2 regions of the Pseudarthrobacter lactosi genome follow, and region 1 is predicted to be linked to the other one. Evidence: riboswitches for the same ligand, from Rfam matches in the RefSeq annotation. Region 1 holds a riboswitch; the other holds the start of a gene.
The links. A riboswitch is a leader RNA that binds a small molecule or an ion and turns the genes downstream of it on or off. The one in region 1 is predicted to bind glycine.
Positions count from the first base shown of each region.

Region 2: another riboswitch for glycine. It lies ahead of gcvP (aminomethyl-transferring glycine dehydrogenase); the one in region 1 lies ahead of gcvP (aminomethyl-transferring glycine dehydrogenase).

Region 1 is NZ_JBVAYS010000001.1:1,807,728-1,822,874, forward strand. Features, by position in the region: gene purU (formyltetrahydrofolate deformylase) at 62-916, opposite strand; gene cycA (D-serine/D-alanine/glycine transporter) at 917-2,407, opposite strand; gene ACZY0Q_RS08365 (methylenetetrahydrofolate reductase) at 2,397-3,227, opposite strand; gene lipA (lipoyl synthase) at 3,267-4,277, opposite strand; gene ACZY0Q_RS08375 (L-serine ammonia-lyase) at 4,291-5,688, opposite strand; gene glyA (serine hydroxymethyltransferase) at 5,943-7,262, opposite strand; gene gcvH (glycine cleavage system protein GcvH) at 7,259-7,642, opposite strand; gene gcvT (glycine cleavage system aminomethyltransferase GcvT) at 7,816-8,928, opposite strand; gene gcvP (aminomethyl-transferring glycine dehydrogenase) at 8,951-11,803, opposite strand; glycine riboswitch at 11,965-12,062, opposite strand; gene ACZY0Q_RS08400 (hypothetical protein) at 12,681-12,842, shown strand; gene ACZY0Q_RS08405 (DUF305 domain-containing protein) at 13,545-14,174, shown strand; gene ACZY0Q_RS08410 (F510_1955 family glycosylhydrolase) at 14,259-15,147, shown strand, end outside.
Region 2 is NZ_JBVAYS010000002.1:10,905-26,051, reverse strand. Features, by position in the region: gene gcvP (aminomethyl-transferring glycine dehydrogenase) at 1-2,624, opposite strand, end outside; glycine riboswitch at 2,676-2,821, opposite strand; glycine riboswitch at 2,823-2,920, opposite strand; gene ACZY0Q_RS10035 (TetR/AcrR family transcriptional regulator) at 3,015-3,554, opposite strand; gene ACZY0Q_RS10030 (MFS transporter) at 3,621-5,207, shown strand; gene ACZY0Q_RS10025 (Dps family protein) at 5,304-5,783, opposite strand; gene ACZY0Q_RS10020 (nitrilase-related carbon-nitrogen hydrolase) at 5,997-7,079, shown strand; gene ACZY0Q_RS10015 (agmatine deiminase family protein) at 7,076-8,101, shown strand; gene ACZY0Q_RS10010 (APC family permease) at 8,115-9,677, shown strand; gene ACZY0Q_RS10005 (AMIN-like domain-containing (lipo)protein) at 9,786-10,334, opposite strand; gene ACZY0Q_RS10000 (DUF4193 domain-containing protein) at 10,571-10,873, opposite strand; gene ACZY0Q_RS09995 (glycosyltransferase family 2 protein) at 11,114-12,304, shown strand; gene ACZY0Q_RS09990 (hypothetical protein) at 12,308-12,478, shown strand; gene ACZY0Q_RS09985 (glycosyl hydrolase) at 12,502-13,728, opposite strand; tRNA gene ACZY0Q_RS09980 (tRNA-Thr) at 14,000-14,076, opposite strand; gene ACZY0Q_RS09975 (DsbA family protein) at 14,231-15,121, opposite strand.

The sequences.
Region 1 (15,147 bases):
CTCGGAAGACCGTCACGCACCCCGCCAGTCCGGAGGTGTACGCAAAACACTGGCAGGACGGTCAGCGCAGAACGACTGTCCGCCCGCCGTCGAGCATTACCCGGCCCTCACAGTGCCACCGCACCGCGTTGCTCAGCGCCTTGCACTCAGCGTCGCGGCCCACGCGGACCAGGTCGTCCGCCGTGTACGTGTGGTCCACGTCGATGACCTGCTGGGCGATGATCGGGCCCTCGTCCAGCTCGGCGTTGACGTAGTGCGCCGTGGCGCCCACGGTTTTCACTCCCCGGTCGTAGGCCTGGTGGTACGGCTTCGCACCCTTGAAGCTGGGCAGGAACGAGTGGTGGATGTTGATGGTTTTCCCCGTCAGCTTCGCCGACAGCTCATCGCTGAGGACCTGCATGTAGCGGGCCAGGACCACCAGTTCCACCTCGAACTCGTCCACGAGCTCCAGCAGGCGCGCTTCCTGCGCCGGCTTGGTCTCCTTGGTGACCGGGAGGTGGAAGAACGGGATGTCGTGCCACTTGACCAGCTCCTCGTGATCCGTGTGGTTGGAGACCACGGCCACGATTTCCACCGGCAGATCACCCGTGCGGGCCCGGAACAAAAGGTCGTTGAGGCAGTGTCCGAACTTGGACACCATCACCAGGACCCGGCGCTTGCGGCCGTGCGGCTCCAGCTGCCAGTTCATGGCCCACTCAGCGGCCAGCGGCTCGAAATCGCGGCGCAGCTCCTCCGTGCTGAAGGCCGCCTTCCCGGCCGCGAAATGCACCCGCATAAAGAACTGCTGGGCCTGGCGGTCACCGAAGTGCTTGGTGTCGATGATGTCGCAGTCGTGATCCAGCAGGTACCCGGTGACCGCGTGGACGATCCCCGGGGACTCCGCGCAGTTGACCGTCAGAACGTGTTCGGTTTCCACTTAGCCCTCCCGCGAAGCCTTCGCCTCGGCGAGCTCAGCCTCGGCGGCCTTCTCGTCCGCCACCACCTTCTCGCCGGCGAGGTCCTTCTGGAACTCCGCATAGCGGGCCAGGTGCGACGGGCGCTTGCGCAGGATGACCCAGGCGATGCCCAGCAGGACGAACCAGACGGGGGTGACCAGCAGCGCCACCAGCGTGTCCGGCTGCGTGGTCAGCGCCCACAGGACGAAGGCGAAGAACGCGAAGACCACCCAGACCATGGGGACGCCGCCGGGCATCTTGTACTTGGATGACTCGTGCAGGTGCGGGCGGCGTGAGCGGAACTTCAGGTAGCTGGCCAGGATGATGGACCAGACAAACACGAAGCAGACGGCGGACACGGTGGTGACCATGTCGAATGCTTTGCCGATGTCCGAGCCCGCGTACATCAGGATGACGCCGGAGAGCAGCAGGATGCAGGACAGGAACAAGGCGTTCTGCGGTACCTTGCGGGCGGACAGGCGGCTGAACACGGTGGGCGCGTCGCCCTCCTGGGCCAGGCCGTAGACCATGCGGGACGTGGAGTAGATGCCGGAGTTGGCCGAGGACATGGCCGAGCTGAGCACCACGAGGTTCACCACGGTGGCTGCGGCGCCGAGGCCGGCCAGGGAGAACATGGCGATGAACGGGCTGTGGCCGGCCTGGAACTGGGTCCAGGGCGTGACGGACATCAGGATGATGAGGGCGCCGACGTAGAAGAGCAGCACGCGGATGGGGATGGAGTTGATGGCCTTGGGCAGGTTCTTCTCCGGGTCCTTGGCTTCGGCGGCGGTGGTGCCTACGAGCTCAATACCCACAAAGGCGAAGACGGCGATCTGGAAGCCGGCAACAAAGCCCATGAATTCGTTCGGGAACATCCCGCCGTGGCTCCACAGGTTCGTGAAGGTGGCCGGGCCGGCGTCGGACTGGAAACCGCTGAAGATCATAAACAGGCCCACGATGATGAGCGCGGCGATGGCGATGATCTTGATCAGCGCGAACCAGAACTCGGTCTCACCGAACGCCCGCACCGTTGCGAGGTTCAGGAGGAGCAGGATGGCGATGGTGACCAGGCCGGGGATCCACAGCGGCAGCGAGGGCCAGAGTTCCTTCGAGTAGCCGGCGATGGCGATCACGTCCGCGATCCCGGTGATCACCCAGCAGAACCAGTAGGTCCATCCGGTGAAGAAGCCGGCCCACGGGCCCAGCAGGTCGGCCGCGAAGTCGCTGAAGGACTTGTAGTTCAGGTTGGACAGCAGCAGTTCGCCCATGGCCCGCATGACGAAGAACAGCATGAAGCCGATGATCATGTAGACGAAAATGACGGACGGGCCAGCAGCCGAGATGGTCTTGCCTGAGCCCATGAACAGGCCGGTGCCGATGGCGCCGCCAATGGCGATCAGCTGGATGTGCCTGTTGCTGAGCTGGCGTTCAAGGTGTGGAGTCTGGGGGGAAACGGTGGTCTTACTGCTCACGTGCTGCTCCTCGAATCAATGCTGGCTGGAGTGCCGTTGGGGATGATGCGTGGCCCGCTTCATTGGGGACCGCATCGAGGTTGTTGAAGCTGTAAAGATGGATGCCTGCGAGGCCGGGCTGGCTTTCGAGCCCGGCCACCAGGGTGTGGGGTGAGTAGCGGTCGCCGCTGAGCAGCTTGCGCGCCAGCGTTCCTTTGCTGCTGAGGAACTTCAGGGAACTTCCGACGCCGATCTGCGTGGCAAGTGCCAGCAGCTTGGTCCGCGGGACGGACCCCGCCACGCCCGCCCAGACGGGCAGGTCCACGCCTTCGCGGCGCAGGAGCGCCGCGTAGTCGAGGATTTTGGGCGCGTCGAAGCACATCTGGGTGACCACGTGGGTGGCCAGGTCCTTCTTGTCCTGCAGGGCATCGAGCAGGTCCAGCGCGGCCACGGTCGGGTGGCCTTCCGGGTAGCCTGCCACGCCGGCGCGCATCCGGCCGCCGGTGTACTGGGCGATGTCCTCGAGCAGCGGCAGGGCTGAGCCGTACGGGCCCGCGGGCTGCTTCCGGTCGCCGCCGATCACAAACACCTCGCCGATGCCCGCGCCGTCGCAGTCCCGCATGATCCGGGTCAGTTCGGCCCGGTCATGGATGCTGCGCGCGGCCAGGTGCGGGATGACGGTGTAGCCGAGCGTGCTCAGTTCCACCGACGTGCGCATGGTCCGCTCAATGCCGTGGTGCGGCAGGCACGTCATGGTCAGCGTGGTGGTCAGCGGAACCAGCGCCTGGACCTGCTCAACGATCCCGGTTGAGGGGATGATTTCGATTCTTGTAGGGAGCATCTTCGGTCCTTTCCTGATATCGGCTCTGAAAACGGGCGGTCAGCTGGCCTGGGCTGCCAGGAGTGAGCTGGCTTCCTGGCGGGTGCTGCCGGAGGACTCGATGTGGGCGAGCTGGGCGGGGATTTCCCAGCCCTTCTTGCGCATCGCGGTGGCCCAGAGCCGGCCGGCCCGGTACGAGGAACGGACCAGCGGCCCACTCATCACGCCGAGGAAGCCGATCTCCTTGGCCTCGTCCTGGAGGTCCACGAACTCCTGCGGCTTGACCCACCGGTCCACCGGCAGGTGCCGCTCGGACGGGCGCAGGTACTGGGTGATGGTGATCAGGTCACAGCCGGCCTCATGCAGGTCCCGCAGCGCCTCGGAGATCTCCTCACGGGTCTCGCCCATGCCCAGGATCAGGTTCGACTTCGTCACCATGCCCAGGGCCCGGCCCTGGGTGATGACATCGAGGGACCGCTCATACCGGAACGCCGGCCGGATCCGCTTGAAAATCCTCGGCACGGTCTCGACGTTGTGCGCGAAGACCTCGGGCTTGGAATCGCAGATCGCCTCGATGTGCTCGGGCTTGCCGGAGAAGTCAGGGATCAACAGTTCGACGCCGGTGCCCGGGTTCAGCTCGTGGATCTTCCGGACCGTCTCGGCGTAGAGCCACACACCCTCGTCGGCCAGGTCATCACGGGCCACACCCGTCACGGTGGCGTAGCGCAGTTGCATGGCCAGGACCGAGCGGGCCACCTTCGTGGGCTCGAACATGTCCACCGGGGACGGCTTGCCCGTGTCGATCTGGCAGAAATCACAGCGGCGCGTGCATTCGGACCCGCCGATCAGGAACGTGGCTTCCTTGTCTTCCCAGCACTCGAAGATGTTGGGGCAGCCGGCCTCCTCACACACCGTGTGCAGGCCTTCCTTCTTGACCAGGTTCTTGAGCTGGACGTACTCGGGTCCCATCTGGACCTTCGCCTTGATCCATTCCGGCTTCCGCTCCACAGGTACTGCAGAGTTCCGCTGCTCAACGCGCAGCAGCTTCCGGCCTTCTGGTGCCAGTGTCATCAGTTCTCTTCCCTTAGCATTCCACTACGTTGACGGCGAGGCCGCCCATGGCTGTTTCCTTGTATTTGGAGCTCATGTCCCTGCCGGTCTCGCGCATGGTCACGATCACCTCGTCCAGGGAAACGCGGTGCGTTCCGTCCCCCCACAGCGCCATCTTGGCGGCGTTGATGGCCTTCGCCGCCGCGATCGCGTTGCGTTCGATGCACGGCACCTGGACCAGCCCGCCGATCGGATCGCACGTCAGGCCCAGGTTGTGTTCCATCGCGATCTCCGCCGCGTTTTCCACCTGTTGGGGGGTGCCGCCCAGCACCTCGGCGAGGGCACCGGCCGCCATGGACGACGCCGATCCCACCTCGCCCTGGCAGCCCACCTCGGCGCCCGAAATGGACGCCTGTTCCTTGTACAGCACCCCGATGGCACCGGCCGTGAGCAGGAACTTGACCACAACGTCGTCGCGGTCTTCCTGCGTGGCCTTGTCCATCCCGGGTGCGAAATGCAGTGCGTAGTAGAGGACTGCCGGGATGATCCCCGCGGCGCCGTTGGTGGGCGCCGTGACAACCCGGCCGCCGGACGCGTTCTCCTCGTTCACTGCCAGGGCGATGAGGTTCACCCATTCCTGCCAGTACTTCGGGTCCCGGTCCTTGTCCTCCTTTTCGAGCCGCTCATGCCAGTCCGGAGCACGACGGCGGACCTTCAGTCCGCCGGGCAGCAGCCCCTCGCGCTTGAGGCTGGTTGCCACACACTCCTCCATGACGGAGTAGATGTGCAGCAGGCCTTCGCGGATCTCCTGTTCGGTGCGGGAAGCGCGCTCGTTGACGAACATGATCTCGCCGATGGACAGGCCCTTGGACTGGCACCGGCCCAACAGCTCGGCCGCGGTGCGGAACGGCAGCGGAAGTTCCTTTTTGGACTCGTCCAGTTCCTTCAGGGCCGCGTCCTCTTCGCCTTCACGGACAATGAAGCCACCGCCCACGGAGAAGAACGTGGCCTTGTGCAGGACTTCGCCTGCCTCGTCGCTGACTGTGAAGGTCATGCCGTTGGTGTGCCGCGGCAGGACAGTGAGCGGGCGCAGGATGATGTCCTTGACGCCGTACGGCAGGGGCACGGACCCGGCGAGCTGAAGGGTGCCGGTTTCGCCGATCGCGGCGAGCCGCTCCTCCACCTCAGCCGGCAGGATCTTTTCAGGGTGGAAACCCTCCAGGCCCAGCAGGATGGCCGTCATGGTGCCGTGGCCGTGGCCAGTTGCTGCGAGCGACCCATACAGGTCCACCCGCAGCCAGGCCACCTTGTCCAGGCTGCCGGAGCCCTTGACCTCTTCAGCAAACACCGCGGCAGCGCGCATCGGCCCAACGGTATGAGAGCTCGAAGGCCCGATCCCGACGGAGAACAAATCAAAGACTCCAACGGCCATGTGCGTTTCCTAACTAAAGTAAGTGGTCGGACGGGAGGGGGCCGGACATCCTCTGCATGCCTTGGGCCCACGCCGTCCGGGTTCCCTGACCGAGCTTGCGAGGTTAGGGGGGACGGTGGGGTGCATGCTGCCGGATCCCCGGCCCCCTCCGAGGGTCCTGCTGGACACGGTTTTCGAAAGCGTGCGTCAGAGCGACGTAGGAGCAGCACGCGTGAAAACTGTGGCCATCAGGACCCGGAGCCAGCCCGGGAAAATCAGCTGAGCGCTGTGACGGACGGGTAAAGCGGGTGGGCGGAGGCGAGTGCCTCTACCCGGTGACGCAGATCCGAAAGGTCCGCGTCGGCGTCGACAATCAATGCCTCGGCGATGATGTCCGCAACTTCACGGAAGGCTGCCTCGCCGAACCCGCGGGTGGCCAGCGCGGGGGTGCCGATCCGGAGGCCGGAGGTGACCATCGGCGGGCGCGGGTCGAACGGTACGGCGTTGCGGTTGACGGTGATGTCAATCGCGGCCAGGCGGTCTTCGGCCTGCTGGCCGTCCAGCTCGCAGTTGCGCAGGTCAACGAGGACCAGGTGCACGTCGGTGCCGCCGGAGATCACGTTGATGCCCTTGGCGGTGACGTCCGGCTGGACCAGGCGGTCGGCCAGGATACTGGCGCCTGCAAGGACGCGCTCCTGGCGTTCCTTGAACTCAGGCGTTGCTGCGATCTTGAAGGCCACAGCCTTGCCGGCGATGACGTGCTCCAGCGGGCCGCCCTGCTGTCCGGGGAAGACAGCGGAGTTGATCTTCTTGGCGATCGCGGCGTCGTTGGAGAGGATGATGCCGCCGCGCGGACCGGCGAGGGTCTTGTGCGTGGTGGACGTGGTGACGTGGGCGTGCGGCACCGGGCTTGGGTGCAGGCCAGCTGCCACCAGGCCGGCGAAGTGCGCCATGTCCACCATCAAGAAGGCACCCACCAGGTCAGCGATCCGGCGGAACTCGGCGAAGTCGAGCTGGCGTGCGTAGGCCGACCAGCCGGCAACGATCAGCTGCGGCTTGTGTTCCAGCGCCAGGCGCTCCACCTCGGCCATGTCAATGGTGTGGGTGTCTTCGCGGACCTGGTACGGGACCACGTTGTAGAGCCGGCCGGAGAAGTTGATCTTCATGCCGTGGGTGAGGTGGCCGCCGTGGGCCAGGTTCAGGCCCATGATGGTATCGCCCGGCTTGATCAGCGCGTGCATGACCGAGGCGTTGGCCTGGGCGCCGGAGTGCGGCTGCACGTTGGCGAACTCGGCACCGAACAGGGCCTTCACCCGGTCGATGGCCAGCTGCTCGATGACGTCCACGTGTTCGCACCCGCCGTAGTAGCGCTTGCCCGGGTAGCCCTCGGCGTACTTGTTGGTCAGGACCGAGCCCTGCGCCTGCATCACGGCAACGGCCGTGTGGTTCTCGGAGGCGATCATTTCCAGGCCATTGCGCTGGCGGCCCAGTTCGTCGTCGATCTTGGCCGCGATCTCCGGGTCCAGCACCGACAGGTCGGTATCCAGGCTCGCTGAGACTACCTGCTCAAAGACGGTTTCGGTTGTGGCGCTCACAGTTCGCCACCGTTGACTTCGGCGTATTCCTGAGCGGAGAGCAACGGGCCCTCGGACTCGACGGTGACCTTGAACAGCCAGCCGGCACCGTAGGGATCGGAGTTGATCAGTGCGGGATCGCTCACGGCGCCGTCATTGATTTCCGTGACCTCGCCTGTGACCGGGGAGTACAGGTCGGAAACGGACTTGGTGGACTCGATCTCGCCGCAGGTCTCCCCCGCGGTCACCGTGGAGCCAACCTCGGGCAGGTCCACGTAGACGATGTCGCCCAGCGCCTCAGCGGCAACAGCGGACACGCCAACAACGGACGGCCCGGAGCCATCAGTGGAGATCCACTCGTGCTCGGCGGAGTACTTCAGTTCAGCGGCAACCTTAGCCATGTTGTGTATTCCTTAAGTTTGGAGTTCAAAAGTGAGAGAGCGTTCGCCCAAACACCGCAATAAGTGAGAGAGCGTTTGGCGGGGCCGGCGGGCGGGGGTTTTCGAAAGCGTGCGTCAGAGCGACGAAGGAGCAGCACGCGTGAAAACTCCGGCCTGCCGGTTCCGGACTTGGGCTACTTTTGGCGCTTGTAGAACGGCAGGGCGACAACCTCGAACGGTTCTGCCTTGCCGCGCAGGTCGATGTCCAGGGCGGTGCCAATCTCGGCGTGCTCGACGTCGACATAGGCCATCGCGACCGGGTAGCCGAGGGTGGGGCTGGGCTGGCCGGAGGTGACTTCGCCAACCACGGCACCGTTCTTGAGCACCGGGTAGTGACCGCGGCCGGCACGACGTCCCAGGCCCTTCAAGCCCACAAGCTTACGCTTGGATCCGGCTTCCTTGGCGGCTTCCAGGGCAGAGCGGCCCACGAAGTCGCCTTCCTTGCTCTTGAGTGCCACAACGCCACCCAGGCCGGCGTCGAACGGTGAGCGTTCGAGCGAAAGCTCGTTGCCGTAGAGCGGCATGCCGGCTTCGAGGCGGAGCGAATCGCGTGAGGCGAGGCCGCACGGAACGATGCCGAACTCGGCCCCTGCTTCGGCGACGGACGCCCACAGGGAGGCGGCGCCGTCGTTCGCTACGAAGAGCTCGAAGCCGTCCTCGCCGGTGTAGCCGGTGCGGGCCAGGATGACGTTGTGGCCGGCCACGGTGAGCTCGTTGAACGCGTAGTACTTCAGGTCGGTGACCAGTGCGTGCTGGGCCTCGTCGGTCAGCTTGAGCAGGATGGCCTCGGCCTTGGGGCCCTGGACCGCGATCAGCGAGGTGATGGCGGAGGCGTCCTCCACCTTCACGTTGAACGCCACGGCGCGTTCGGCCAGGGCGACGGCGACGGTGGGGGCGTTGCCCGCGTTGGGGACCACGAGGTACTTCTCGTCGCCGAAGCGGTAGACGATGAGGTCATCGATGATGCCGCCGTCGGCGTCGCAGATGAGCGAGTACTTGGCCTTGCCGTCCGCGATGGCGGAGAGCTTGCCCACCAGCGCGTAGTCCAGGAACGCGCCGGCTTCCAGGCCGGTGACCCAGACTTCGCCCATGTGGGAGAGGTCGAACAGGCCGGCGGCCTTGCGCACCGCGTGGTGCTCGGCCAGCTCGGAGCTGTACTTCAGGGGCATCTGCCAGCCACCGAAATCGGTGAAGGAAGCGCCGAGTTTCTTGTGCTCTTCGTAAAGAGCGGTGTAGTTCTCAGTCATTATGAAAGCCTTTCACACGAAACTAGTTCGCGAATTCCTCGATGGGCGGGCAGGAGCAGATGAGGTTGCGGTCTCCGGCGGCGCCGTCGATGCGGCCGACGGGCGGGAAGTACTTGTCTTGCTTGAGCGAGGCGAGCGGGAAGGCGGCCTGCTCACGCGGGTAGGCCCGGGTCCAATCGGAACTCACGACGGCGGACGCGGTGTGGGGTGCGTGGCGCAGCGGGCTGTTCTCCACGCTGAAGTCGCCGTTGGCCACCTGGTCGATTTCCTTCCGGATGGTGATCATCGCATCGATGAACCGGTCGATCTCCACCAGATCCTCGGACTCCGTGGGCTCCACCATCAGCGTGCCCGCAACCGGGAACGCCAGGGTGGGGGCGTGGAAGCCGTAATCGATCAGACGCTTGGCCACATCTTCCGCGGTGACGCCGGTCTTCGCCGTCAGCTCGCGCAGGTCCAGGATGCACTCGTGCGCCACCAGACCGCCCTCGCCCGTGTAGAGGACCGGGAAGTACTCGTTCAGCCGTGCGGCAACATAGTTTGCCGCGAGCAGCGCGGACTTCGTGGCCTCGGTCAGGCCCTCGGCACCCATCAGCTTCACGTACGCCCACGAGATGGGCAGGACACCGGCGGAGCCGTAGTTGGACGCTGAGATGGCCACGCCGTGACCGGACTCGTGCGCTGCTTTGTTGGCGTCACTTGGCATAAAGGGTGCCAGATGGGCCTTCGCTGCGACCGGGCCAACACCCGGTCCGCCGCCACCGTGGGGGATGCAGAAGGTCTTGTGCAGGTTCAGGTGCGAGACGTCGCCGCCGAACTTGCCCGGCTGCGCCAGACCGACGAGCGCGTTCAGGTTGGCGCCATCCACGTAGACCTGGCCGCCGGCCGCGTGCACGGCGTCGCAGATTTCGGTCACGTCGGCGTCGTAGACGCCGTGGGTGGAAGGGTAGGTGATCATGATGGCCGAAAGGACGTCCCTGTGGGCCTCGATCTTGGCGTACAGGTCAGCGTGATCGATGCTGCCGTCCGCAGCTGTGGCAACAACAACAACCTTCATTCCGGCGAGGACGGCCGAGGCGGCGTTGGTACCGTGGGCCGAGGCCGGGATCAGGCAGACCGTGCGCTGGTCATCACCGCGGGAGAGGTGGTAGCCGCGGATCGCCAGCAGGCCGGCGAGCTCGCCCTGGGAACCCGCGTTCGGCTGCAGGGACACCTGGTCGTAGCCGGTGATTTCCGCGAGGTCAGCTTCCAGCCCGCCGATGAGCTCGCGCCAGCCCACGGTCTGGGAGTCCGGGGCGAACGGGTGGATGGAGGCGAACTCCGGCCAGGAAATGGCTTCCATCTCCGCCGTGGCGTTCAGCTTCATGGTGCACGAACCCAACGGGATCATGGTCCGGTCCAGCGCCAGGTCCCGGTCGCTCAGCCTGCGGATGTAACGCAGCAGCTGGGTTTCGGAACGGTGCGTGTTGAACACCGGGTGCTGCAGGTACTCGGAGGAACGGAGGACCGATTCGGGCAGCTCAAAGCCCTTCGCGTCCACCACGGGACCGGCACCGAAGGCGACGGCAATCGCGGAGAGGACATCCGTCGTCGTGGTTTCATCAGCGGAGACGCCGATGGTGTCCTCGTCGATGCGGCGCAGGTTGATCCCGCGTGCTTCGGCGGCGGCGATGACCTTGGCGGCCTTGCCCGGGACGCGGACGGTGACGGTGTCGAAGAAGGTCTCGGTGACCAGTTCGCGGCCGGCGACCTTCAGCGTGGTGGCCAGCGTGCGGGCGTTGTGGTGGACGCGCTCGGCGATTGCCTTGAGGCCGTCGGGGCCGTGGTAGACGGCGTAGAAGGAGGAGACGATGGCCAGCAGCGCCTGCGCGGTGCAGATGTTGGACGTGGCCTTCTCACGGCGGATGTGCTGCTCACGGGTCTGCAGCGCCAAACGGTAGGCCGGGACCCCGGCGTTGTCCTTGGAGACACCGACGAGGCGGCCGGGCATGGACCGCTCCAGGCCCTTCGCCACCGCCATGTACGCCGCGTGCGGGCCGCCGAAGAACAACGGCACCCCAAACCTCTGGGTGGAGCCGACGGCGATATCCGCGCCCTGCTCCCCCGGAGGGGTGATCAGCGTCAAGGCCAACAGGTCAGCAGCAACCGTCACGAGCGCGCCGCGCTCCTTGGCTGCGGCGATGACGTCGGCGTGGTTGAAGACCCGGCCGGACACGCCGGGCTGCTGCAGGACAATGCCGTTGATGACACCCTCGGGCAGGCCCGTCGACAGGTCAGCGACCTCCACCTCGAAACCGAGGGCCTCGGCGCGGCCCTTCACGATCGCGATGGTCTGCGGCAGGCAATCGGCATCCAGGACCGTCTTGCCGTCGCGGGCGTCCTTGTTCTTGTTCGCCCGGCGCATCATCAGCACGGCCTCGGCCACGGCGGTGGCCTCATCCAGCAGCGAGGCGTTCGCGATCGGCAGGCCCACGAGGTCCTGGACCATGGTCTGGAAGTTCAGCAAAGCCTCGAGCCGGCCCTGCGAAATCTCCGGCTGATACGGCGTGTACGCGGTGTACCAGGCCGGGGCCTCGAGGATGTTGCGGCGGATCACCGCGGGCGTGACGGTGTCGTAGTAGCCCTGGCCGATCATCTGCACGGCCGTCTTGTTCTTCGACGCGAGCTTGCGGAGTTCGGCAAGGACCTCAACCTCGCTGAGGGCGTCCTTGAGGGCCAGCGGCTTGGCCTGGCGGATGGAGTCGGGGACGGCAACGTCCACGAGGCCGTCGACGCTGTCATAGCCAACGGCTTTGAGCATGGTGTCGATATCGGCCTGGCGGCGGGCACCGATATGCCGATCCGCGAAGGTGGTTGGTGCTGACTGAACGGTCATGAAGGAACTCCATAATTCAGGTGGCGTGCTGGGTACGCCACATTGATTCGGGTTCCTCCCCGCTCTGTATTGGACCTGAGAGTTTCCGCACCCCCATTGCTTTCGCAGGGTGGCGCTTGCACCGTCGGTGAGCCCGTTGCCGGACTACTTTCCAGAGTTGCCTAACCGCGGCGGTACGTGGGCCTGAGAGATTCCCGGAGAGGATTTGCTCCTACGGCGCCTGCTGAACGTACCGGCAGGACTCTCCCGCCGCAGATCAAAAGCATGTGCCACTTCATCAGTGACACGTCTCACAGGTTAGCCCGATTCCGGGCCGCGTGCAAGATTTCGAGTGGCAACGGCGTCGCATCACCATCGATTGCTCCGTAGGGGCCCTTCTGAACCCTCAAAACGGCCCCTACGGAGCAATCGATGAGAAATCGGGGTCTGGCGTGGGAAGACGACCGCTGGTAGCTTGCGCCGGTTCGCGGCCGGTCGATGTCAGGACGCTGGCTTCCAGATGTCCAACTCAGCCCAGTTGGCGGGAAATCCCATGCTCACGCTCGGAGAGATGAGTTGCGACCCGTCTGGCGCTCGAAGCTCAATGTCGAGTTTTCTGACCTGAGTCTTGAAAGTCAGATGCCAGCCAGAGCCGCTCGTGTGTGACCGGAGCATGAACGCCAGAGTGGCCGCATAAATATAAAGCCTCTGATGCGGTTTGGGCGTGGCCGTGAAGCTTGGCTCGAGCAGGTGTGCAAGCAAGTCACCATCTGTCTCGTGTGCCTTGAGCGAGAGCGCTCGTTTGAAAGCTCGGTTGAAGAGACGAGAGCCGTGCGCGCAGGCATGTCGAAAGTCGACCAGTATTGCACCAAAGGGTCGAGGATGGACGAACCCGAACATGCGGGCCACCGTCCCCCTGGCCGCCGGTGTTCTTGCCTTCGCCGGGGTCGTACTGTCCCCGGCAGCCGGCGCTGTGCTGATGTCCGTGTCCACGATCGTGGTGGCCCTGAACGCCCAGCTGCTGCGGAGGGTGAAACTCAATCCCGCCCAGGTACGTTGAACCAGAAATGCTGACCGGCAGGAAAACTCCTGCCGGTAGGCTTAAAGCTTCGAACCTGCACGGAAGGGAGGAATCGTTATGACCGCACCATCCCGTGGTCCCCTCACCGCGTTCCTCCTACGTGCAGGATTTTTGACTGCGGCCCTGGCCATCATCGCCGGCATCTTCGGCATGCACATCATGACAGGGGCGCACCATATAAGTGCCGCGCACAGCATGCCGGCAGCAGTCGGCGGCGAGTCAACGATACACATGCCAAGCATTCCCGCCGGCCACTCCCATGCAACAGGGGCGTCGCCGGACGGGAGGGCAGTTACTCAAGCAGTAACTGGATCGTCGTCTTCGTGTGCCCCTGCAGGTTCCTGCCCCGAGATGTCCGCCGGGGGCAATGCCTGCGTGCTGTCCCCGGGGAACACGTCGCTGTCAGCCCCTGCGCCTGGAACAGCACCCCACGCGTTACCGGACTTAGGGGTCGCGGCTGCGGCCAGCAGGAACTATTCCTATTCGCCGGGTAGCCCCTCCCCTGGTGACCTCTGTATCAGCCGGACGTAAATTGCTCGACGGCGCCGTGTTCTTCCCGGCGCACCATCCAGTCATACGGCACGCATGAAACAGGCCCGCCCCAGGGGCGCGGCCGTCACTGCACGCAAACCGAAAGGCGCGCCACGCGCCCGCTGATACTTTTTGAGGACCCTGATTTTCATGAAAAAGATCCTGACCATTTCCGCTGCCGCCATTGCCGCAGCAATGGCCCTCGCCGGATGCTCCGCCGGACCGGAAGCCGGAAGTTCGGCGACCGGCAGCATGCCCGGAACGAACCACGGCAGCTCCAGCTCAGCCCCGGCAACTTCGGCAGCAGCCTCGGCTGACTTCAACGACGCTGACAGCATATTCGCGCAGATGATGATCCCCCACCATGCCCAGGCCGTGTCCATGAGCGACGTCATGCTCAAGAAGGAAGGCATTCCCGCCGCGGTAACCGATCTGGCCACCAAGATCAAGGCCGCCCAGGGACCGGAGATTGAGGAGATGACCGGCTGGCTTGAGAACTGGGGACAGCCCACCGAAATGCCAACCGGCATGGCCCCTGGACACAGCATGTCCGGGATGACGGGCGAGGAAGACATGGCCAAACTCGAGGCCGCCCAGGGCTCCGAGGCCGCCAAACTGTTCCTCACCCAGATGATCGCCCACCACGAAGGCGCCGTCATGATGGCCAAGACCGAGACCACCGACGGCAAGAACGCTGACGCGGTCCAGCTCAGCAAGGACATCGTCAGTTCCCAGGAAGCCGAAATCCAGGAAATGAAAGACCTGCTGGCCACCCTGTAGCCAGCACACCACGGCACCGGCCCCGCCCCCTAAGGGTCGGTGCCTCCCCCCATACACATTTCCCGGATCACTCTGGAGTTCCCCGTGCCCCTGCAATTTATGAACCGAGGACGTCCCGACGCTGGGCTCACCGCGGCCGCCGCCCTCTTACTTACCTTGTCCGCCTGTTCCTCCGGCTCAACCACCGGCACCCAACCGTCCACAGCGGCCGCCGGTTTCCCCAGCTCCCACGTCCACGGGCTAAGCGTGAACCGCGAAACCGATCAGGTCCTGTTGGCCACCCATGAAGGCCTGTTCAACGTCGCCAAGTCACCCGCCACCAAAATCGGGGAGACCAACGACCTGATGGGGTTCACCGCCGCCGCCGACCAGGGCGTCTTTTACGCCTCCGGGCACCCGGGCCCCGGCTCGGATCTGCCCAACCCCATGGGCCTGATCAAATCTGTGGACGGCGGTAAGACCTGGGAGCAGCTGTCCCGCCAGGGTGAATCGGACTTCCATGCCCTCACGGCAACCAAATCCGGAATCGTCGCCTACGACGGGACACTGCTGACCAGCCCCGACGGGAAATCCTGGTCACCTGCCACGGCCGGGTTCGTTCCCGCCGTTCTGGCAGGCACCCCGGAAAGTGAAACCGTCCTCGCCACCACCCAGGACGGGCTCCAGCGCTCCACCGACGGCGGGAAAACCTGGAAACTGAACACCACAGCCCCGATCATGCAATTCGTTGCGTTCGCCAGCGGCACCGAAGTCGTCGGCATCGAGCCCAACGGTTCAGTCCACTATTCAACCGACGCGGGGAGTACCTGGATCCAGACAGGCCATATCGATGGACAGGTCCAGGCGATAACCGCTGTGAAGAAGACAGTAGGCAAACCATGGATCTGGGCAGCCACCACTGAAGGACTCCTCGTATCCGACGACGGCGGCCGGGTGTTCCATGCCCCTAACCCGGTCCGACCAACATCATCGG
Region 2 (15,147 bases), on a different contig from region 1:
ATTTCCTTGCGGATGGTGATCATCGCATCGATGAACCGGTCGATCTCCACGAGGTCCTCGGACTCCGTCGGTTCCACCATCAACGTGCCGGCCACCGGGAACGCCAGCGTGGGGGCGTGGAACCCGTAGTCGATCAGGCGCTTGGCCACGTCTTCCGCGGTGACGCCGGTCCTGGCCGTCAGCTCGCGCAGGTCCAGGATGCACTCGTGCGCCACGAGTCCGCCTTCACCGGTGTAGAGGACAGGGAAGTACTTGTTCAGCCGCGCCGCAACGTAGTTCGCCGCCAGCAGTGCCGACTTCGTCGCCTCGGTCAGGCCTTCGGCGCCCATGAGCTTCACGTACGCCCAGGAGATCGGCAGGACGCCTGCGGAGCCGTAGTTGGAGGCGCTGATGGCCACGCCGTGGCCGGCTTCGTGGGCTGCCTTGTTGGCGTCACCGGGCATAAAGGGTGCCAGGTGGGCCTTCGCTGCGACCGGGCCAACACCGGGTCCGCCGCCGCCGTGCGGGATGCAGAAGGTCTTGTGCAGGTTCAGGTGCGAGACGTCGCCGCCGAACTTGCCCGGCTGTGCCAGGCCCACGAGGGCGTTGAGGTTGGCGCCGTCCACGTAGACCTGGCCGCCGGCCGCGTGCACGGCGTCGCAGATTTCGGTCACGTCCGCGTCGTAGACACCGTGCGTGGAGGGGTAGGTGATCATGATGGCCGAGAGGACGTCCTTGTTCGCCTCGATCTTGGCGTTCAGGTCCTTGTGGTCGATGCTGCCGTCCGCAGCGGTAGCGACAACAACCACCTTCATGCCGGCCAGGACGGCGGAGGCGGCGTTGGTGCCGTGGGCCGAGGCCGGGATCAGGCAGACCGTGCGCTGGTCATCGCCGCGGGAGAGGTGGTAGCCGCGGATCGCCAGCAGGCCCGCGAGCTCGCCCTGGGAACCGGCGTTCGGCTGCAGGGACACCTGGTCGTAGCCGGTGATTTCCGCGAGGTCAGACTCCAGCCCGCCGATAAGTTCGCGCCAGCCTACGGTCTGTGAGTCCGGGGCGAACGGGTGGATCGAGGCGAACTCCGGCCAGGAAATGGCTTCCATCTCCGCGGTGGCGTTCAGCTTCATGGTGCACGAACCCAGCGGGATCATGGTCCGGTCCAGCGCAAGGTCCCGATCCGAAAGCCTGCGGATGTAGCGCAGCAGCTGGGTCTCGGAACGGTGCGTGTTGAACACCGGATGCTGCAAGTACTCGGAGGATCGTTCGACGGCGGTATCCAGTGCAAACTGGGTGTCTGTGCCGGCGGCCAAGTCCACCACGGCGGCGCCGAAGACGTCCAGGACACCGGCGACGATGGCCGGGGTTGTGGTTTCGTCGGCCGAGACGCCGATGGTGTCGCCGTCGATGTGGCGCAGGTTGATGCCCTTGGCTTCGGCGGCGGCCACAAGAGCCGCGGCCTTGCTGGGCACGGAAACCGTGACGGTATCAAAGAAGCATGTGTGCAGGACGTCCAGGCCGGCCGCCTTCAGCGATGCGGCGATGGTTGCAGCGTGGCTGTGGGTGGTCTCGGCGATTGCCTTGAGGCCGTCGGCGCCGTGGTAAACGGCGTAGAAGGAGGAAACGATGGCCAGCAGCGCCTGCGCGGTGCAGATATTGGACGTGGCCTTCTCCCGGCGGATGTGCTGCTCACGGGTCTGCAGCGCCAGACGGTACGCGGGGACACCGGCGTTGTCCTTCGAGACACCGACCAGGCGGCCCGGCATGGACCGCTCCAGGCCCTTCGCCACCGCCATGTACGCCGCGTGCGGGCCGCCGAAGAACAGCGGCACCCCGAAACGCTGGGTGGAGCCGACGGCGATATCCGCGCCCTGCTCCCCAGGAGGGGTGATCAGCGTCAACGCCAACAGGTCAGCAGCAACCGTCACCAGCGCGCCGCGCTCCTTCGCAGCCGCGATGATGTCGGCGTGGTTGAAGACCCGACCGGACACGCCGGGCTGCTGCAGGACGATGCCGTTGATAACGCCCTCGGGCAGGCCCGTGGACAGGTCAGCGACCTCCACCTCAAACCCGAGCGCCTCGGCCCGGCCCTTGACGATCGCGATGGTCTGCGGCAGGCAATCGGCATCCAGGACCGTCTTGCCGTCCCGGGCGTCCTTGTTCTTGTTGGCCCGGCGCATCATCAGCACCGCCTCGGCCACGGCGGTGGCTTCATCCAGCAGCGAGGCGTTCGCGATGGGCAGGCCCACGAGATCCTGGACCATGGTCTGGAAATTCAGGAGCGCCTCGAGCCGGCCCTGCGAGATTTCGGGCTGGTACGGGGTGTACGCGGTGTACCAGGCCGGGGCTTCGAGGATGTTCCGGCGGATCACCGCGGGCGTCACGGTGTCGTAATAGCCCTGGCCGATCATCTGCACGGCCGTCTTGTTCTTCGCCGCAAGCTTCCGGAGTTCGGCAAGGACCTCAACCTCACTCAGGGCGTCCTTGAGGGCCAGCGGCTGGGCCTGGCGGATGGAGTCGGGAACGGCGGTGTCCACCAGTGCGTCCACAGTGCCGTAGCCCACAGCCTTGAGCATGGAGTCGATATCGGCCTGGCGGCGGGCGCCAATATGCCGGTCAACGAAAGTGGCCGAGGCCGAATTAACACTCACAAGGAACTCCATTACTAAGGCGGCGCAAGGTACGCCACATCGACTCGGGTTCCTCCCCGCTCTGTCTGGGACCTGAGAGTTTCCGCGCAGCCTGCTTCCGCTAGGCTGCGCTTGCACCGTCGGTGGGCACAGCGGTCCTGACATTCCGGAGTGATCCGGGACGCTTCAGGCGTACGGCCTGCCACTTTCCAGAGTTGCCTGGCCGCGGCGGTACGTGGGCCTGAGAGATTCCTGGGGAGGATTTGCTCCTACGGCGCCTGTTGCACCTACTAACAGAACTCTCCCGCCGCAGATCAAAGGCATATTCAGATGTCGTGCCGGCCACAGATGGCCGCCACGAGGTCCAATTCTCCTACGCCCCGCGCCGCCGGGCAAATGGGGTCGTCAGGTTCAGCCGCGCAGCCGCTCCACGGCGGCGAGAAGCTCCTCGACGTCTCCATGGCGGCCCCGGCCGTCCCCGGTGGTGCCGCTTTCCCACATGGCGTTGAAATACAACCCGTCCCCCATATACAGCACGGCTTTCGCCATGGCCGGACCGACGTCGGCCGCGATCAGGTCCAACCACTGCTGCTGGATGGCGGCAAAGCGACGCCGGGCCTCTTCATGGGCCACTTCGGCCAGCCGCGTGGCGGCCACGAAAGAGCGGTCCATCGGCGTATCGGACCAGACCGAGGAACGGATGAAGTAGGTGGCTGCACCTTCGGCTGCTGCCGCCATCAGTGCCAGGTCCTCGGCGGCCAGTCGGTCCAACCGTTCCAGTACCGCAGCGATCAGCGCTTCCTTGTTGGGGAAATGGTAGAGCAATCCACCCTTGGACACGCCGGCCCGCTTGGCCACGGCGTCCAATGTGGCAGCCCGCTCCCCCACATCGATCAGGAGTTCTTCAAAAGCATCAAGGACTGCATCGCGTGCGACGGGATTTCTGGCCATGGCTTCAATCATGCCCGCTCCGGGTCCGGTTTCTTAACTATACCGTCTGGACGGTATAGTTATTACATGACGTTGTCCGCACAGTCCAACCAGACCACCCGAAGCACCTCCGCGACCGCAGCCGAGGTCCAGCCGTCAGGGCCCGCCAAGGCGCCCTGGCGCGACTGGCTCGCGCTGGCCCTGCTGATGTTTCCGGTGCTCCTGGTTGCGGTGGACAACACCGCGCTGACGTTTGCGCTTCCGGCCATCGCGAGCAGCTTGGAAACGACCGGAGTCCAGCTGCTGTGGATTGTGGACGCCTATCCCCTGGTACTTGCCGGATTGCTGGTTGCCATGGGCAGCCTGGGCGACCGGATCGGGCGCCGACGGCTGCTGCTGACCGGCAGCGTTGGATTCGCGGCGGTCTCAGCAGCAACAGCGTTTGCCCCCAGCGCGGAGTGGCTGATAGCCGGACGGGCGTCGCTGGGATTCTTCGGCGCCATGCTGATGCCCTCAACCCTGTCGCTGATCCGCAACATTTTTCCGGACCCGAACCGGCGCCGGCTGGCCGTAGCCATCTGGGCAGCCGGCTTCTCCGGCGGGGCCGCCCTGGGTCCCATCTTTGGGGGCTGGCTGGTGGAGCAGTTCTGGTGGGGCGCCATCCTGCTGGTCGCCGTGCCCATCATGCTGCCCCTGCTGGCGTTTGGTCCGGCGTTCATCCCGGAATCAAAGGATCCGCGGCCCGGACGGGTGGACGTGCCCAGCATCGCCCTGTCCCTGCTGGTTATGGTGCCCGTTGTGTACGGGATCAAGGAACTGGCGACAGAAGGTTTCGGGGCCGCTCCGTTGGGGCTTGTTGTCTTTGGCCTGGCCATGGGGGTCGTCTTTGTCCGCCGCCAGCACCGGCTGGCCAGCCCCCTGCTGGACATGTCCCTGTTCGGCAACCGGGTGTTCAGCACCGCCATCACGGCAAACGTGCTGGCCCTGTTTTCCTTCAACGGCTTCATTCTCTTCCTCGCACAGCACCTGCAGCTCCTGGACGGGATGACACCGTCGGCCGCCGGAATAGCAATGATCCCGGCCCTGGTGGCCACGGTGCTGGCCGGCCTGGCAGTGGTGCCGCTGGTCCGGAAAGTGCGTCCGGGCTTTGTGGTGGCGGGTGGCCTGGCACTGAGTGCCACCGGCTACGGAATCGCGGTCTTTGGTGATCACGGCTCCGGCCCGGCCCTCCTGCTGGCCGCGCTGCTGATCCTCGCACTGGGGGTGGGCACGGCGGAGACCATTTCCAATGACCTCATCCTGGGCTCCGTGCCAGCAGAGAAGTCAGGAGCGGCGGCCGCCATTTCGGAGACGGGCTATGAGGTGGGGTCCCTGCTGGGGACTGCAGTGCTGGGCTCCATCCTGACCGCTTCCTACCAGCGGAATCTCCTGCTGCCGGCCGGGGTGGAAGAAACGGCGTCAGGCACTGCCGTGCACCAGGCCGGCGAAACTTTGGCAGGCGCAGTGGAGCTGGCCACCAGCCTGCCTGCGCCGCTGGCTGAAGCGCTCCGCGGTGCAGCTCGCCTGGCGTTTGATTCGGGCGTCCACACCACTGCGGCAATTGCGCTGGTACTGATGGCGAGCGCGGCAGTCCTCGCCGCCGTCGTACTCCGGAAAGTTCCGACGGCGGACTAGGGCACCGCCGCCCGCAAGCCAGCGAGCGCACAAGGGCGCCCGGCGTCGGAAGTCATTCCGGCGCCGGGCGCTTGTGGCCTCACTATCGGCCGGAGCCTACTTGGCGTCAGGGGCGGTGACGCTGGCGGAGGCCTTCATGGTCTCGGCGTTCACCATCCACGCATACTGTTCCAGCTTGGCAATGAATTCGTGGAGCAGGTCCGCGGTAGTGGGATCCTCTTCGTCCACTTCGTCATGGACCTTGCGCATGGTGCCCACGGCAGCCTCAAGCGCAGCAACGATCCGCTCGATGGCGTCCTTGGTGTTGATGAGGCCTTCGGGGAACTGGGCCAGGCTGGTGGACTTTGCCACCGTGGCGCTGCGGCCGTCCGGCAGGGCGTGGAGGGCGCGCATCCGCTCGGCCAGATCATCCGCGAACTGCCGGGCGGCATCCACGATTTCGTCCAGCTGCAGGTGAAGGTCCCGGAAGTTGGTCCCCACAATGTTCCAGTGGGCCTGCTTGCCCTGGATGTGCAGCTCAATCAGGTCCGCAAGCACGGCCTGCAGATTGTTGGTCAGGGTCGGTGAAGCTTTCATGAATCCTCCTCGATTGGTCCAGTAGTCCCGACGCTATCAGCCACAGGATCGATCGCGCCGGGCCGGAAGCAAATTTCTCAGTGAGCTTACTAATCCGGCCGGAGTGTCACAAAAGAATGGGATTCATTTAAACCATTGCGCTAAAGCCGTCCGCCCTGCATACTAAATGAACGTCATTCATTTAGTGACGGTCGTCTCACTGGAAGTAAGCCCATGATTGAAATTTCCTGCCTCGACTCACCCGCCTCCCTGGCCCGGACAACGCCGTCCGACCGCCCAGCCCTTCGGGTGGGCGTCGTGCAGCACCGCTGGCATGCAGACACTGCCGTCCTGCAGGCCGAACTCGATGAAGGAATCGGCCGGGCCGCCCGGCTCGGTGCCTCGGTGGTGTTCCTGCCCGAACTCACCCTCTCGCGCTACCCCGCGGACAGCTGCCCCGAAAATGACACGCCCCGGCACGGAGCGTTGCAGCCCGGCGCCGTGCGGCCCGGCTCGGTGCGGCGCCGGCCGTCGGACACCGCTGAGGACCTGCTCACCGGACCCACCTTCCGCTTTGCCGCCGAATCGGCCCGCCGCCACGGGGTGGCAGTCCATGCCTCGCTGTACCAGCAGGTGCCCAACCCGGACGGCACGGACGACGGCCTGGGGCTGAACACCGCCATCCTGGTGTCCTCTGAGGGTGACCTGCTCGCCCGCACGCACAAGCTCCACATCCCGGTCACCGCCGGCTATTACGAAGACAAGTTCTTCCGCCAAGGGCCGGCCGCCGCTGACGCCTACGAGGTCCACGCGCCGGCAGAACTGGGCGGCGCCCGGCTGGGCATGCCCACCTGCTGGGACGAATGGTTCCCGGAAGTGGCCCGGCTTTACTCCCTCGGCGGCGCTGAGATCCTGGTCTACCCCACCGCCATCGGCTCAGAGCCGGACCACCCGGATTTCGACACCCAGCCGCTGTGGCAGCAGGTGATTGTGGGCAACGGCATCGCCAATGGCCTATTTATGGTGGCGCCCAACCGCTGGGGCAGCGAGGGAACGCTGAACTTCTACGGCTCCTCCTTTATCTCCGATCCGTACGGCCGGGTTCTCGTGCAGGCCCCGCGTGATGCCTCCGCGGTGCTGGTGGCAGACCTCGACCTGGACCAGCGCCGGGACTGGCTCACGCTCTTCCCGTTCCTGGCCACCCGCCGCCCGAACACCTACGGCCGGCTTACCGAACCGGTGCGCCGCGACCAACCGCTCGGCGGCGAACAGACTGTACTCCCGTCGTCGGCCATTAACACCGGGGTGACCGTATGAGCACGTGGCGCATGCCCGCCGAAACCGCGCCGCAGGAGCGGCTCTGGATGGCCTTTCCCACTGGCGGCTACACGCTGGGCGAGACGGAGGAAGATGCCCATGCTGCCCGTTCCGTCTGGGCAGCGGTGGCAAACGCCGCCGTCGAATTCGAGCCGGTCACCGTGGTGGTGGACCCCGACGACGTCGGCATCGCCTCGCGCTATCTGCACCCGAACGTCGAGGTACTGGCCGCCCCGCTCAACGATGCGTGGATGCGGGACATCGGGCCCACCTTCGTGTTGGACCAGGACGGAAGCCTCGGCGCCGTCGACTGGGTCTTCAACGGCTGGGGTGCCCAGGACTGGGCGCGCTGGGACAAAGACGCGCTGGTCGCCGGCGAAGTCTCCGGCCGCGCCGGCGCCAGGCATATTCTGTCCGCTCTGGTCAACGAAGGCGGCGGCATCCAGGTGGACGGTCAAGGAACCGTGCTGGTGACCGAAACCGTGCAGCTGGATCCGGGCCGCAACCCGGGACTCAGCCGCGCCGACGTCGAAGCCGAGCTTGCCCGGACAATCGGGGCCACCCACGTGGTCTGGCTCCCCCGCGGACTGGCCAGGGACTCGGAACGGTTCGGCACGCGCGGTCATGTGGACATCGTCGCCGCCATTCCCTCCCCCGGCACCCTGCTGGTGCACTCCCAGCAGGACCCCCGCCACCCGGACTTCCAGGTGAGCCGCGACATCATCGATCACCTCCGCACCACTAAGGACGCGGCCGGCCGGGAGTGGACCATCGTCGAAGTCCCTGCCCCGGAAGTGCTCTGGGATGACGAAGGTTTTGTCGACTACAGCTACATCAACCACGTCGTGGTCAACGGCGGCGTCATCGCCTGTACCTTCGGGGATCCCAACGATGACAAGGCGTTGCAGATCCTGGCGGAGGCCTACCCCGGCCGGCGGGTGGTCGGCATTGACGCCCGTGAGCTCTTCGCCCGCGGCGGCGGCATCCACTGCATCACCCAACAGCAGCCTGCTGCCTCGTAGAAAGCGCTGGACCATGACCCAAACCACCCGCAAGAACACCCCCGCGGGCCAGCCTTCCGGGACGGACACGGCAGGCTCGGCGCACGGCATCACCGCCAAAGGACTGAAGGGCGGGCAGCTGGGCCTCCTCGCCGTCGTCGTTCTTGGCATTTCCACCATCGCGCCGGCGTACACGCTGACCAGCGCCCTCGGCCCCACGGTGAATGAGGCGGGGCTCCAGCTGCCCGTCATTTTCCTGATCGGGTTCATCCCCATGATCCTGGTGTCGCTCGCCTACCGGGAACTGAACGCCGATTCCCCGGACAGCGGCACCACGTTCACCTGGGTCACCAAAGCGTTTGGCCCGTGGGTGGGCTGGATGGGCGGCTGGGGACTGCTCGCCGCCAACATCATCGTCCTGTCCAACCTGGCGGGCGTGGCGGTGGACTTCTTCTATCTCTTCCTGTCGCAGCTGACGGGGGCGCCTGAACTCGCGGACCTCGCGGCCAACAAGCCGTTGAACGTCCTGACGTGCTTCGTTTTTGTGGCCCTCGCCGTGTGGGTGAGCTACCGCGGCCTGCACACCACCAAGCTGGTCCAGTACGGACTCGTCGGATTCCAGCTGCTGGTCCTGGGACTTTTTGTGGGCATGGCGTTCGCGAACTGGTCCACGTCGGAAACGGCCATCCCGTTCAGCTGGGAGTGGTTCGACGTCACCAGGATCGAGACGTTCGGGCAGATCGCCGCCGGAATTTCACTGTCGATCTTTGTCTACTGGGGCTGGGACGTGTGCCTGACGGTGAATGAGGAAACCGCCAACGGCAAAAAGACCGCGGGCCTCGCCGGCACGCTGACCGCCGTCGTGGTTCTGGGGATCTACCTGCTGGTGAGCATCGCCACCATGATGTTCGCCGGCGTCGGCGATACGGGGATTGGCCTGAACAACGCTGAGAACCACGAGAACCTCTTCACGGCGCTTGCGTCACCGATCATGGGGCCGTTCGCCATCCTGATGTCGCTCGCCGTGCTGTCCAGTTCGGCCGCGTCCCTGCAGTCCACGTTCACCTCGCCGTCGCGGAGCCTGCTGGCCATGGCCCACTATGGTGCGCTGCCCGCCCCGTTCAGCCACATCAGCAAGCGCTTCTCGACGCCGGGCTTCGCAACAGTGGCGGCGGGCGTCCTGTCCGCCGGGTTCTACGCAGTGATGCACGTGATCAGCGAAAACGTCCTGAACGACACCATCCTGGCTCTCGGCCTGATGATCTGCTTCTACTACGGACTGACCGCCATCGCCTGCGCCTGGTACTTCCGGAACAGCGTGTTCAGCAGCCTCCGGAACTTCGTACTGCGGCTCCTGTGCCCGGTGCTGGGCGGTGTGGGTCTGTTTGTGGTTTTCCTGCAGACAGCCGTGGACAGCTGGGCGCCGGAGTTCGGCAGCGGCTCCGAGGTCTTCGGCGTTGGGCTGGTGTTTGTACTGGGCATCGGGATCCTGGCGCTCGGGGCGGTGCTGATGGTGATCATGGCACGCCTCAGCCCCGGTTTCTTCCGCGGCGAAACCATCCGCCGGGACACACCTGCGCTGGTGGTCCCGGAGTAGTTGCCCCAACCACAGCATGGCGCCCTGCCCGGAAAGTCTCCGGAGCAGGGCGCCGTTCTTTGGTTTTCCTGATCTTGTCTCAACTGCGGTTCAGCGGCGAACCAACGGTCACCAGAAGTGCGCTACATCCACCACCAGGCGCGATCCGGATCCGGGGCCGTCCAGGGTGAACACCCGGAACGGGAGCCGGGCACGAACGCCCAGGCCGATGCTGGTGTAGCCCTCAAAGCTGCCCGCGTAGGCAACCTGCCGGAAGGTCTGGTATCCCGATACGTCGGACAGTTCGGCCTTTGCCGCCGGGCTGTACGTGACGTTGTAATTGCTGTCGTAGGACGGCGCGTTCACAGTTGCCTGGAGGAATGCCGAGCCGAGCAGCGGGATTTCAAAACCTGAACCGTCCTGGACCACGGTCGGAACGTACTGGACCGTGTAGCCGGCCACCGGGCCGTTGAGGTCAACCACCATCCGGTCGAAGCAGTAGTGCTGCCCCGTCCTGACGTTGGTGACGGATGCGGTGCTCATGGCCGGGTCTGTTTCGGCCAGCGATCCCCAGACGAGCCCGCAATAGGATGTGGTTGCCGAGGCGGGCCCCGGAGCCAGGAAACCCAATCCAACAGCCATCAATATGACTGTCAGCCACGTATGAATCTTTTTCATTGTGGGCCACCCTTCGAGTGATTAGGTAGCTCAAGCGTAGGAGTCTCCGGGGCCCTTCAACAGGGTTGTTGCCGCTTCGGCGCGGAACCGTTAACCGAACCCGGTTCCGGTCACGCGGGCGTAATTCTTCAGCACTTTTCGGGGCCATCGAAACGCTATTAACGCCGTTTCTGCACCCTGCCGTTATGCATAATAACGACGCCGGCGCACCCCACCGTAGTGCCGGCGTCGGGCGTTCAGCCCTCGCACTCGATGCAGTACTTCAGGCCGTTCTTTTCGCGCGCAACCTGTGACCGGTGGCGGACCAGGAAGCATGATGCGCAGGTGAATTCATCGGACTGTTCAGGAACAACAATGACGGTCAGTTCTTCGCCGGAGAGATCGGCTCCGGGCAGGTCGATGCCTTCGGCGGTGTCGGTCTCCTCGACGTCGATGACTGCGGTCTGGGCATTGCCGCTGCGGGATGCCTGCAGCGCTTCCAGCGACTCGGCAGATGCCTCGTCGTCAGACTTGCGTGGAGCGTCGTAATCGGTAGCCATGGCATGTTCACTTTCGTCGCTGCACGGCACCATTTCAGGCACCTCAGTGAAGCAGTTTAGGTCATTATGCCGCTTCTTGGGCAATAGTGTGGCCGACCAGACAGATTTCGTTGCTTCGCCCTCTGCAGACGGGGTAATTGATGCAACCTTGACGGTATCCAGGGGCCAAATCTGAGAAGGCGCCTGCAGGATGGATTCGCGGGCCGCTGGGGTCTGCAAAACCCACCCGAGGACGCCGCCATGGAGACTGTACTGTCCCTGCCCCCGGCCGACGTGACACGCTCATCCACTGTTCACCCCACGAGGCGGGCGGCCCGCGCCGCTTCCGCTCCAGACCAGGCCATCCCCGCATCACGTGGCCTGCGCGTGGTGGTGCTGGTACCCGCTTACAACGAGGCCGGCTCGATCGGGGCAACCCTCGATGGCCTCATGCTCCAGTCCCGTCCCGCGGACCTCATCGTGGTCATCCCCAACGGCTGCACCGATGCAACGGCCTGGGAAGCGCGGAAGTACCCGGTGACCACCATGGAGCTTCCCCGATTGCAGCACCGCAAATCCGAAGCCCTGAACCGGGCCTGGGCAAAGTACGCCTACGACGCCGACGTGGTCATCTGCCTCGACGCGGACACGGTCTTGCCCCCGAACGCCGTCGAAGCCTGGTCCCGGGAGTTCAGTGCGGATACGGGCGCGCTCCTCGGTGGCTCGTCGTCGAAATTCACGATGCAAGACCCCGGATTCCTGAGCCGGCTGCAGAAGGCCGAGTTCGCCACGTGGACCGATACGGCACTGAGGAGAGGCCGGACCAGTGTCCTGGCAGGAACCGGCTGCGCCATCAACAACACCGTCCTCCGCCAGATCGCGGCCCGGGACGACCGCGAAGGGCCGTGGGTCTACACCTCGCAGGTCGAGGACTTCGAACTGACTTATCGCATCCGCGAACTGGGCTACATCTGCCAGGTTTCCCCGGATGTCCGCGCCTACACCGACTCGATGAAGACAGTCAAAGCATTGTGGGGCCAGCGGATGAAATGGCAGGTGGGCACGGTGGAAGACCTGCTGGGCCTGGGAATCAACCGGCTGACCCTGCGCGACTGGGGCCAGCAGGCCATGGGGCTGCTGGGCGTGTTCCTGAAGCTCCTGTGGATCGCCGTCATTGCCCTCTCACTCACCTTGGGAGTGTTTCGCGTCGTCCTGTTCTGGTGGCTGGTGCCAATCCTGTTCGTGGCGCTGGACATCAAACGGGCGCTTCGGATTCCGCACCGCGACTGGAAGGACGTCCTACTGGCGGCCACGTTCTTCCCGCAGGAATTGTTCATGTGGCTGCGGTCCGGGTGGTTTTTGGCCTCCTGGTGCGCGGTCCTGACTGCAAAGATCACCCGGCGGCGGATAGACCGTTGGGAAGCGCAATACACGGCAGAGGAAATCAACTAACAAATGTACGGAACGAATACCGCCCTGCCCGCTTCCGGAGCGGCCTTGGGCGCAACCGGATTGGCCTACACCGGGCTGGACGTCATGGCTGCCCTGCTGACCGCGTTCGGCGTGATGCTCATAGGGATGGCCCTGCTGGGACTGGTCCGCGGGGACAAAAAGGCGCGCCCCTGACCACCGCGAGATTGCGCATTGGGTCAGGGGGTCCGGCGCGCCTCGAGTGCGGACTTGAAAGCGGAGGCTGAGGTGACGCTGCTGTTGATGCGCCAGTCGGTCTCCTTCTGGAGATGGAACCAGACGAAGCCCACCACATCGGGCTGGGCGGCCAGATAGGACACGAGCTGTGTGTTCCAGGCAGCCTTGTTGCCGCCTGCTTCGCTGGAAGCCGTCTCGCTGATCAGGATGGGAACTCCCGGCGCCAGGGCACGCAACTGGGCTATGCCCGGAGCGAAAAGATCCTGCGGCGATATCCAGCCGCTCCATGAGGCGGAGGTGCCCCAGTTGTACCCGTCGAGGGCTACAACATCCACGTATCCGACGCCGGGAAAGAGACCGGCGAGATCGGTGGAACCGTAGTAGGGAACATTCGGGCTCCAGACCCAGGACACGTTGCCGGCGCCGGTGGCAGCAACGACGTCGTGAACGTGGCGCCAGGCACTCGCGTAGTCACCGGCCTGATTTCCGTTGACGCCTTCGGCCCACGGATACCAGTTTCCGTTCATCTCATGGGCGAACCTGAGCTGGACCGGGTAGCCCCAGGCAGTGAGTGCCTGGCCCCACTGCGTGATGTGGGCGTCAAAGTCACCGGCGGCAATTCGGTCCAGGGAGTAGGCCGGCTGTTCCGAGCCGCCGCCCCAGGCCCAGGGTTCCCAGGTAATGAGCGGAACGGCGCCTCGTGCCCGGACGGCGTTCATTTCTGTGATGGGGGGCGCCTGGAGGAAGTCCTTATAGAAAAGAATGCTGGAGGGGCTTTCGCCGGCCAGCTGCGACACTTCATCCAGTTCGCCGCTGGCCAGCGGGCCGCCGGCTGTGGCCACCCCGAACCGAAGCGCGGCCGTACTGACCGGAGGGAGCGCCGGGGCCGGCGCCGTCACCGTGAACACGGACGAGGCCTGGATGGAAGAGGTCTTGGCCGTGATGGTCAGTGATCCCTGAGCTGTGGAAGGGATGGTGATCGGGGTACTGAAAGCACCCGAGGCCGCCGTTTTGAAGGGAAAAGTCGTGGCACCGGCAATGACCGTCCCCGTGGTGGAGGCTTTGAACCCCGTTCCGCTGACGGTGACCGCGGAACCTGCCGGCCCAGTGGCCGGGCTGAGGGAAATCCGGCCTGTGGCAGGCGCTGCCTGGGCTGCCTGGGCTGGCATCAGTCCCAAAGCGAGGCCCACGCCGACCACTGCCGCGATGGATTTCAAAATTCTGAGCATGGCGATCGGTCCCCGCAATCGGCAAGGCGGATGGAAATCCGCCGGTCAGGTGGTGCCTAGCGGCACTTTCCTGATCCTAAGGGCTTGGCGCCGAAACCAGCCCGGGTTTTTTCGAATATTTTCTGACGAACTCACGGCCCCCAAAGGGGCCCGACCCGGATCGATGCTCCGTAACCGCCCGTTTGGACGCTCTGAACGGCGGTTACGGAGCAATCGATGGTGGGTGCCGGGCGGCGGGGGCAGCAATAGTTCGGCCGGACAAAGCCATAACTGGAGCCTCCTGTCGGATTCGAACCGACGACCCCCGCTTTACAAGAGCGGTGCTCTGGCCAACTGAGCTAAGGAGGCGCGCCCCTTACAGGGCGTGCGCCGCAATGGCGCTAGATAAGGTTAGCCCAAGTCCGCCCGCTCGTAAAAACGCCGGCCAGGCCTACCCGGAGCAAAAGTGAGGACCTGCTTCCGGAATCTATCCGGAAGCAGGTCCTCTGCGAGGAAGAGGGCCCTAGCCCTTCGCGGTGATCGCTGCCTGCAGGAAGTCCGGGAACGGGGTCTGCGCGCTGGCACCCTTGCCCCACTGCTGGCCGTCCACGAACACGGTGGGCGTGCCCGTGACGCCAATGGCGGCGGCCTGCTTGGTTGTGAACTTCACGAACGGACGGTAGGTCTTCTCATTGATGCAGGTGTCAATGTTCTTGGCGCCGATGTCCGTGGCCATGGTCTTGAGCTTGTCGTCAGGAAGTCCGGCGCTGCCTTCCGCAGGCTGGTTGGCGAACAGCGCGTCCACAAACTCCGCGTACTTTTCCGGAGACTCATTCACAACGCATGCGGCAGCGTTGGCTGCACGGGAGGAGTAGTTCGTGGAGGACCGGCTGTCCAGGAACCCGAGTGCCCGGTATTCCACTGAGATCTTGCCCTCGTTGCGCAGCGCCGTCAGCTGCTCGTTGTACTGGGTCTCGAAGTTCTTGCAGACCGGGCAGATGAAGTCAACGTACAGGACCACCTTGACCGGTTTGCCGGCCTCAGCCTCAGCGCCCGGCGCCACAACCGATGCCGGTGCGGTTTCCGGGGGCTCACCCACGGCGGCAGCGTCAACGGTGGCTGGTTCCACCTTCGCGACGTCGGTATTGGCCAGCAAGGTGATGCCGCCGTTGGCGTTTCCGTTGGCCGGCGTCGGACCCTGGTCAGCGATAGGGGCGTTCTGCCGCATCGTTGTGGTCACCACCAGGCCCACCACCACAAGGATGGCCACCACGGCCACCACAATGCCCCAGCCGATCAGCAGCTTGTTGCGCTTGTCCTTCTTCAGCTGCGCCTCTCGGATCAGGCGTGCCTTCTCGCGCGCCTCCGAGGTTCGTTCAGCCTTGGACTTGCGTATTTCATTTGCGGGGCTCATGTGTTCCTTGGGTCGATCGACATATG